DNA from 2 places in the Agathobaculum sp. NTUH-O15-33 genome. Region 2 is predicted to be linked to the other one. Evidence: predicted binding sites of a transcription regulator. Region 2 holds the regulator's gene; the other holds the start of a gene.
What was found. Region 2 encodes Rex, which represses fermentation and respiration genes when NADH is low (regulators of the CRP and FNR family bind a similar motif). Its sites were predicted from a motif close to ATTGTTAANNNNTTAACAAT; they were not measured.

Region 1 (4,420 bases), 1.0 Mb from region 2:
TGGCGGGCTTGTCGCGGTTCTTATCGAGGAACCAAGCCATGCCGTACTTCTGATCCTCGGTAGCGAAGCACTGGCCGAAGACGTTGCCTTCAAACTTCAGGGCGGAGTTCAGATCGGTCTGCATGCCGACGTTAACGGCTTCCTTGACCAGCGAAACAGCGATCGGCGCCTGCGCGGCGATCTCTTCCGCCAGCTTGACGGCTTCGTCCAGCAGGTTTTCAAGCGGGTATACGTAATTGACAAGGCCCATTGCCAGCGCGTCCTGCGCGGTGTAATTGCCGCGGGCGGTGTAGAGCATTTCCTTTGCCTTGCCAAGGCCCACGATGCGGGCCAGACGCTGCGTGCCGCCGCAGCCCGGGGTGATGCCGAGGCCGACTTCGGGCTGGCCGAACGCGGCGTTCTCGGAAGCGAGGCGGATGTCGCAGGCCATGGCGAGCTCGCAGCCGCCGCCCAGACAGAAGCCGTTAATCGCGGCGATGACCGGACGCTTGAAGTTTTCGATCATCCAGCAAACGCGGTTGGATTCGTTGCCGAAGAACTTGCCTTCCTCAACGGTCTTGGTGGACATCTCGGCGATGTCCGCGCCGGCCACAAAGGAGTTGACGGTCTTGCCCTTCTTGTTGACGGTGGAGGAACCGGTCAGAACGACGGCGTAAACGTCGTCCATCTTTGCGACTTCACCGAACGCCTCTTCGAGCTGCGCATACATGTCGGTGGAGAGCGCGTTCATAGCCTGCATGTGCTCGATCTTAACGATCGCTACATGACCCTTTTTTTCGATCACTACATCGGTCATTTCCAAATACACCTCTTGTTAATTAGTAATTAGGAATTAGTAATTAGAAATTACGAACGCCTAATCATTTACGATATGGATATGTTTGATACCAGAAACGAATGGGGGCGGAGCGCTGATTTGAACCGGCACTCCGCATGGTTTGCCTCCAATAATTACTAACTACTAATTACTAATTTGCAGACAGTTTTCCCATTTCGTTCTTCTAAAAGAATTACTTGCAGAGCTCGTCGCGCTCGACGATGATGGCTTCGCCCATGCCGCCGCCGATGCACATGGTGGCAAGGCCGATGGTCAGGTCGCGCTTGATCATTTCGTAGATCAGCGTGGTGGTGATGCGGCAGCCTGCCGCGCCGATCGGGTGGCCCAGCGCGATCGCGCCGCCGTTTACGTTGACCTTCTCCATATCGAAGCCCAGCTCGCGGTTAACGGCGGCAGCCTGCGCGGCAAACGCCTCGTTGGACTCGATCAGGTCGAGGTCGGCAACGGTCAGGCCGGCGCGGGACAGCGCCTGACGGGTGGACTCGATCGGGCCGATGCCCATGATGGACGGATCGCAGCCGACGGAGCCGAACGAACGGACCTTAGCCAGCGGCTTCAGGCCGTTTGCCTTGACGTAATCCTCGGAAGCGATGATCATCGCGGCGCCAGCGTCGTTGATGCCGGAGGCGTTGCCCGCGGTAACCGTGCCGCCGTCCTTCTTGAAGGCGGGGCGCAGCTTGGCCAGACCCTCGAGCGTGGTCTGCGGACGGCAGTGCTCGTCGGTGTCGAATACGACCTCGGTCTTCTTCTGCTTGACGGTGATCGGAACGATCTCGTCCTTGAAGCGGCCGGTCTCGATGGCCTTGGCGGCCTTCATCTGGGAATCGTAGCCGATCTGATCCTGCATCTCGCGGGTGATGCCGTACTTCTCGGCAACGTTTTCCGCGGTGATGCCCATGTGGTACTGGTTAAATACGTCGAACACGCCGTCGTAAACCATCATGTCCACGAACTTGACGTCGTTCATACGAGCGCCCCAGCGCATGTTGCGGGAGATGTACGGCGCGCCGGACATGGATTCGCAGCCGCCGACCAGCATCAGCTGGTTTTCGCCGGAACGGATGACCTGAGCGCCCAGCGAGATCGCGCGCATGGAGGATGCGCAGACCTTGTTCAGCGTCATAGCCGGGGTGGTGAGGGGCAGGCCCGCGCCCACCATAACCTGACGGGCTACGTTCTGGCCCACGCCGCCCTGCAATACCTGACCGAACAGGACTTCGTTGATCGCGGCCTTGTCTACGCCGGCGCGCTCGATGGCGGCGTTAGCGGCGGCAATACCGAGCTGAGCGGCGGGCACGTCGCGCAGAGCGCCGCCATAGGTGCCGATCGCGGTGCGGGCGGCAGAACAGATGTAAACGTTCATTGATGGTTTCTCCTTTTCTTCTCTCATACGGGCGCCGGAGGGTGACCGGCGCGTTTTAAACATATGGAAATGGGTCACATCGTTAATATTTTATCAAATTATTTTCAATTTGCAAGGGGTTTTGAAAAAGTATGTGAAAAGATTAACAACATACCCATAACCTTCACAGAATAGATGCAAGATAGGCCAGCAATACGAGCGGCTTTTACTCGTGCTTCAAGCCCATCAGCTCATCCTTGAAGATGCGCTCGTCCATGGTCTTCAGATCGTCGGCGATCTTGGGGACGAACTCCATCTGGTCGAGGATCTGGGTTTTCAGATCGATGCCGGGCGCGATTTCTACCAGCGTGACGCCTTCATGGCGCAGCTCGAACACGCAGCGCTCGGTGATGTACAGAACGGGCTGGTGCACCTTGTTGGCGTAATCGCCGGAGAAGGTGATGTGCTCGACCGAATTAACAAACTTCTTCTTCGCGCCCTCCTGCGTGATGACGAGCTTGCCGTCGACACAGTCGGTCTTGAGGCCCTTGGCCGTGAAGGTACCGCAGTAAACGACCTTCTTGGCGTTTTGGGTGATATCGATGAAGCCGCCGGCGCCGGCCAGACGGGTGCCGAACTTGGAAACGTTCAGGTCGCCGTTGGGCGCGGTCTCCGCAAGGCCGAGGAACGCAACGTCAAGGCCGCCGCCCTGATAGAAGTCGAACTGTACGTTGTGCGGGATGATGCACATCGCGTTCGCCGCGGCGCCGAACTGGGTACCGCCGTAGGGAACGCCCGCGATGGAGCCTGCCTCCACGGTCAGCGTCATGTTATCGGAAATGCCTTCTTCTGCGGCGACGTTGGCGATCTTTTCAGGCGCGCCGGTGCCGAGGTTGACGATCGCGTCCTTGGGCAGCTCCATGGCGGCGCGGCGGGCGATGATCTTCTTCGCGTCCATCGGGATGGGCGGAATCGCGTCCACGGGGATGCGGAACTCGCCGGTCAGCGCGCCGTCATACGGCATGCCGAGGCACTGCATGTTCTCTTCGTCCGAACCGACGACGACGGAATCGACGTAGATGCCGGGAATCGCCACGAGCTTGGGATCGAGCGTGCCGCCCTGCACGATCTTTTCGACCTGCACGATGACCTTGCCGCCCGAGTTCTTGCACGCCTGCGCCATCGCGGTGACGTCCAGCGGGCCGATCTCTCTATGTACGGTGCAGTTGCCGTATTCGTCGCAGTAGGAGCCGCGCAGGAACACGACGTTGATCGGGAAGCCCTTGTACAGCAGGCGCTCCTCGCCCTCGATGTTGACGATCTTGACGAGGTCCTCGGTGGTGCAGTCGTTGAGCTTGCCGCCGCCGTTGCGGGGATCGGCAAAGGTGTACAGGCCGACGTGGGTGATGGTGCCGATGTTGTGGGCGGCGATATCGCGGTACATATGCGAGATAACGCCCTGCGGCAGGTTGTAGGCTTCGATCTTGTTCGCAAGCGCCAGATCGCCCAGCTTGGGCGCGCGGTCCCAGTGGCCGCCGATGACGCGCTTTACCATGCCTTCATGGCCGTAGTGGTCGCCGCCGGTGCCGTCGCGGTGGCCCTGACCGGCCGCAAAGAACAGGGTCAGGTTGCTGGGGTGTCCGGTCTCCAAAAAGCGCTTTTCCAGCGCGCCGGAGAGGGCCTCCGGGCAGGCGCAGCTTACAAAGCCGCCGGTGGCGATGGTATCGCCGTCCTGTACCTTCAGGGCGGCTTCCTCCGCTGTGATGATGCTTACTTTCTTCATCTTTATCATCCTCCTCTTTTGTCAGACGGAATCTGCTTTATTTGTTCTATGACAGCCGGGACGTCGGCCGCGTTTTCGATGAGCAAACGCCGGTCGGCGTCTATTTCCTCATAGCGGTATTCGCAGCCGGTGCAGCCCCGGATGATCAGCAGTACGTCGTAATGTACGCCGTCCCTCGGCAGTTCAAAGACGGCGGCTTGAGATAGGGAGGTGCGCACGGCGTCATAGGCCTTGCCGCGGTCATACCGCGGGTTGCAGCCGCCGCAGAATTTTACGGTGCAGCGCAGCATGGCGCCAATTTCCCCCTTTTACAGTGGTTTCAGTATGGAAAACAGCCGGTTCGCCGCCTTCCACACCGCCCCCACTGTCGTGTAACTGCAAACATAGGCACCCACAGAAGAGCTCCATGAGTGCCTATGGGGTAGGGCCGTGTTCATCAGACGGCCCTGCAGGAAGA
Region 2 (4,420 bases):
AGCGAAAATATTTTTGTCATGACCGAACACCGCGCCATGACGCAGGATATCCGGCCGCTGCGCATCGCACTGCTCAACCTGATGCCGCTGAAGATCGTGACGGAAACGCAGATCTTGCGCTGCCTGTCCAACACCCCGCTCCAGATCGAGGTCGATCTGATCCAAACCAAGTCCTATCAGTCCAAAAACACGCCGGAGGATCATTTACTTACCTTTTATAAAACCTTTGACGACATCCGTCATTTAAAGTACGACGGCTTTATCATCACCGGCGCGCCGATTGAAAACATGGCGTTTGAAGAGGTCGATTACTGGGATGAGCTGTGCGAGATCATGGACTGGTCCAAATCGCACGTGCATTCCACCCTGCACATTTGCTGGGGCGCGCAGGCGGGCCTATACCACCATTACGGCGTGCCCAAATATCCGCTGCCGCAAAAGATGTCCGGCGTGTTCCAGCACCATGTGCTTTACCCCAAGGAACCGCTCATGCGCGGGTTCGACAATGTCTTTTGGGCGCCGCACTCCCGGCACACCGAGATTCGGGCAGAGGATATCCGCGCGGACGACCGGCTGCGCCTGCTGGCTGAATCGAACGAGGCCGGCGTTTACATCGTCGAAGCCATGAACGGCCGGCAGATCTATGTGCTTGGTCATTCCGAATACGATTCGGACACCTTAAAGCTGGAATACGAGCGCGACCTCGCCAAAGGCATGACCCCGCAGGTGCCGCGCCACTATTTCCGCAACGACGACCCCACGAACGAAATTCTGGTCACATGGAAATCCACCGCATACCTATTCTACACCAACTGGCTCAATTACTACGTTTACCAGACGACGCCGTACGTGCTTGAAAAGATCTAAGACAAAGGATACTGCTATGATAGAAAAGATCGACGGCGCGCCGACGCTGCGGGATTGGCCGGTACGCATTTGGGACGAGGGCGAGATCCAGCCCCTCTACCGCCCGCATTTAGAGTTCTGGCTGAAGCAGGGATTGTCACTGGAACATCTCCTGTTCGTGCCCGCGCTGCCCTACCAAAAGAAGAGCGTCGAATATATGCTGGCGGTTCGCGACGGCGAGATTCTGCTGCTCTGCCGCGAAGGCGATACAGGGATCACACCGGTCTGCATCCGGCGGGATCAGCTTCGTTACGCCGCGCTGATCACCGAGCTGCTCTATAGCCGCCTTGACCTTTACTGGTCGGACGGCGGCGCGATCCACTGCTCTTCGGCGGCTTTCAACCGAACCACGCTTGATCTTTTTCTACCCGCGCTACACACGCTGCTTGGGCTGCCAATGGATTTTGATTGCCGGCAAGCCGCCGAGGCCCACCCGCGCCCCAGCGCGCTGGCGAACGAGCACTATGCGCTTTATCAGTTCGCCTTGGACGCTTACCGGCTTGGACCCGAAATCCGTGAATGCCATTGGCGCTATCTTCGCCCGGCGTTTTTCCGCCGCAAAAAAGCGAGCGAGGACGCCGCCGTGCTATCCTGCTGCATGCAAAACGGCTTATTTATACAGCGAATGCTCGGCAACCGGCTGGCGGCTTATTATTTTCCATGGCGCACAATCGGTTCGTCCTCCGAATACCGTTCGGCTGGCGCGGATACGTGGGAGATCTTCCTCGACGGACAGATCGGCGAACAGCGCAGCGCGGTCGAGTTTCTCCTTTTATAAGAAAAACGCCAACCTTATCGGGCATGAACTGCACCGATAAGGTTGGCGTTTTGTTATTCTTGTTTTTCCTGACCGATCAAATGACAAAGCGTCATCAGACTGTCGGACAGGTGCACGTTTTCCACCGGAATGCCCAGACCTTCCAGATGCAAATCTTCTCCCGTGAAGTTCCACAGGCCGCTGATCCCGTGATCGACCAGATCGCGCGCCAATTCGGGCGAGCGTCCGCGCGGAATCGTCAGCACGGCAACATCGGGCCCCCGCCGGGCGACATAGTCGAACAAGCCCGATGCGTCGCGTACCTCATGGCCGCCGAACTTACGGCCGACCAGCTCCGGATCGGCGTCAAACGCACAGAGCAGGCGAAAACCGCTCGCGGCAAAATCGAAGTTATTGAGCAGCGCGCGGCCCAGATTGCCCGCGCCGATTAGAATAGCGGTGCGCTGATCCTGCAGGCCGAGAATCGCGCCCAACTCCTCCAACAGCTTATCGACATTGTAGCCGTAGCCTTGCTGGCCAAAACCGCCGAAGCAGTTAAAGTCCTGCCGGATCTGCGATGCGGTCAACCCCATACGCTCGGCGAGCGCGCGGGAGGAAATGCGCTGTACGCCTTCGCCCTTGAGCTCGCTGATGTTGCGATAATAACGAGGCAAGCGCCGGATCACTGCTTTTGATACTTCTTGCTTGCGTTCCACAGGCACTCATCCTCTCTCCCGGCCACACGATTACAGGGCAGACACAGTCTCCAGCACGTAATCGGTGAATTCCTGCGCGGTGCAGCCGGTATCACGGCCGGTGACCACGTATTTCTTCTCTTCAAAAATGCAGATGTCGAGCGCGCGCTCAAGCTTTTTCGCCAGTTCCACTTCTCCAATATGCTCCAGCAGCATGACGGAGGCGCGCAAAACGGACGACGGATCGGCGTACTGCGCGCGGCCTTCCTGCACCATGCGGGGCGCGGAACCGTGAATGGCCTCGAACATGGCGTAGCGCTTGCCGATATTGGCAGAACCCGCCGTGCCCACGCCGCCTTGGATTTCGGCAGCCTCGTCGGTGATGATATCGCCGTAGAGGTTGGGCAGCACAACGACCTTAAAGTCGCGGCGGCGCTTTTCATCCAGCAGCTTCGCGGTCATGATGTCGATATACCAATCATCGAACACGACCTGCGGATATTCCTGCGCCACACGCTGGCAGGTATCAAGGAATTTGCCATCCGTGGTTTTGATAATATTCGCCTTGGTCACGCAGGAAACGCGGTTTTTGCCGGTCTTTGCCGCATAGTCAAAGGCCAAACGCGCGATGCGCTCACAGCCTTGCGCGGTCGCAACGGTAAAATCCAGAAACAGGTCGTCCGCGATTTGAACGCCCTGCGAGCCGACGGCGTAGCCGCCCTCGGTGTTTTCGCGGTAGAAGGTCCAATCGATGCCCAGCTCGGGCACCTTGACCGGACGCACATTCGCAAAAAGGTCCAGCGCCTTGCGCATGGCAACGTTCGCGGATTCCACATTGGGCCACGGATCGCCCTTGCGCGGCGTGGTGGTCGGCCCCTTGAGGATGACGTGGCACTTCTTGAGTTCTTCCAGCGTATCCGGCGGGATCGCGCAGCCAAGCTCGGCGCGGCGCTCAATGGTCAGGCCGTCGATCACGCGGAATTCAATCTTGCCGGCCTTTACCTTGTCCGCCAGCAGCACCTCAAGCGCGTGCTGGGACATCGCGGTGATCATGGGGCCGATGCCGTCGCCCCCGCAAACGCCGATGATAAGTTTGTCTAGCTTCTGGTAATCGATAAAGTCGTCCTGCGCCTTCATTTCTTCGATGCGCCTCAGCTGGCTTTCGACGACTGCTTCAAATTTTTTGATGATGGACTGGTCAATAGACATGGTCTGTATCCTTCCACTAAATTGATATTATTTTAACAAGTTTTCAGTGATCTGTCAAGTTTTCAGGTTTTACGCATTTTGCTGCTTGGCAAAATTGAGCGTGCCGCCCGCGAGCAGCGCGCCGCGCTGACGGTCCGATACCTCGCAGTCGGCCTTAAAGGTGCGGCCGCCGCACTGTACCGTTACCTGCGCGCCGCTTTCGATCTCCTCACGCACATGGGGCAGCGTGATCTCGTCCGCAAGACTTACGGCATCGTAATCGGCAGGGTCCGCAAAGGTCAGCGGCAAAATGCCGGAGTTGACCAGATTTGCCTTGTGAATGCGCGCGAAGGACTTGCACAGCACGGCCTTAACCCCCAGATAGAGCGGCACCAGCGCCGCGTGCTCGCGCGAGGAGCCCTGCCCGTAATTCGCGCCGCCCACAATGATACCGCCGCCCTGCGCCTTGCAGCGCTGCGGGAATTCGGGATCGACATTGATAAAGCAATAGCTGGAATAGTACGGCACATTCGAGCGGTACGGCAAAAGCTTGGCGCCCGCCGGCAGAATGTGGTCGGTCGTGATATTATCCTCGGTTTTCAAAACGATCTTGCCGGTGTACGAGGCTTCCAGCGCCTGACCCAGCGGGAAGGGCTTGATGTTGGGGCCGCGCACGACTTCGACGGCGGACGGATCTTCGGCGGGCTTCACGATGAGGTTATCGTTGACGTCGAAATGCTCCGGCATCTCTATTGCAGGCATTTCGCCCAGCGTGCGCGGATCGGTCAGCACGCCGGTCAGGGCGGAAGCAGCCGCGACCTCGGGCGAAACCAGATAGATCTGCGCGTCCTGCGTGCCGGAACGGCCTTCAAAA

Region 1: a site for Rex is predicted at 2,280-2,299, ahead of RWV98_RS06140 (acetyl-CoA C-acetyltransferase). Genes of this name have one in related genera too.

Annotation. Positions count from the first base shown of each region.
Region 1 is NZ_CP136187.1:1,170,503-1,174,922, forward strand. It holds gene RWV98_RS06135 (enoyl-CoA hydratase-related protein) at 1-796, opposite strand, end outside; gene RWV98_RS06140 (acetyl-CoA C-acetyltransferase) at 1,011-2,201, opposite strand; gene RWV98_RS06145 (acyl CoA:acetate/3-ketoacid CoA transferase) at 2,407-3,963, opposite strand; gene RWV98_RS06150 (hypothetical protein) at 3,969-4,253, opposite strand.
Region 2 is NZ_CP136187.1:2,200,307-2,204,726, forward strand. It holds gene metA (homoserine O-acetyltransferase MetA) at 1-867, shown strand, start outside; gene RWV98_RS10915 (hypothetical protein) at 884-1,684, shown strand; gene RWV98_RS10920 (redox-sensing transcriptional repressor Rex) at 1,738-2,379, opposite strand; gene RWV98_RS10925 (isocitrate/isopropylmalate family dehydrogenase) at 2,410-3,567, opposite strand; gene RWV98_RS10930 (aconitate hydratase) at 3,637-4,420, opposite strand, start outside.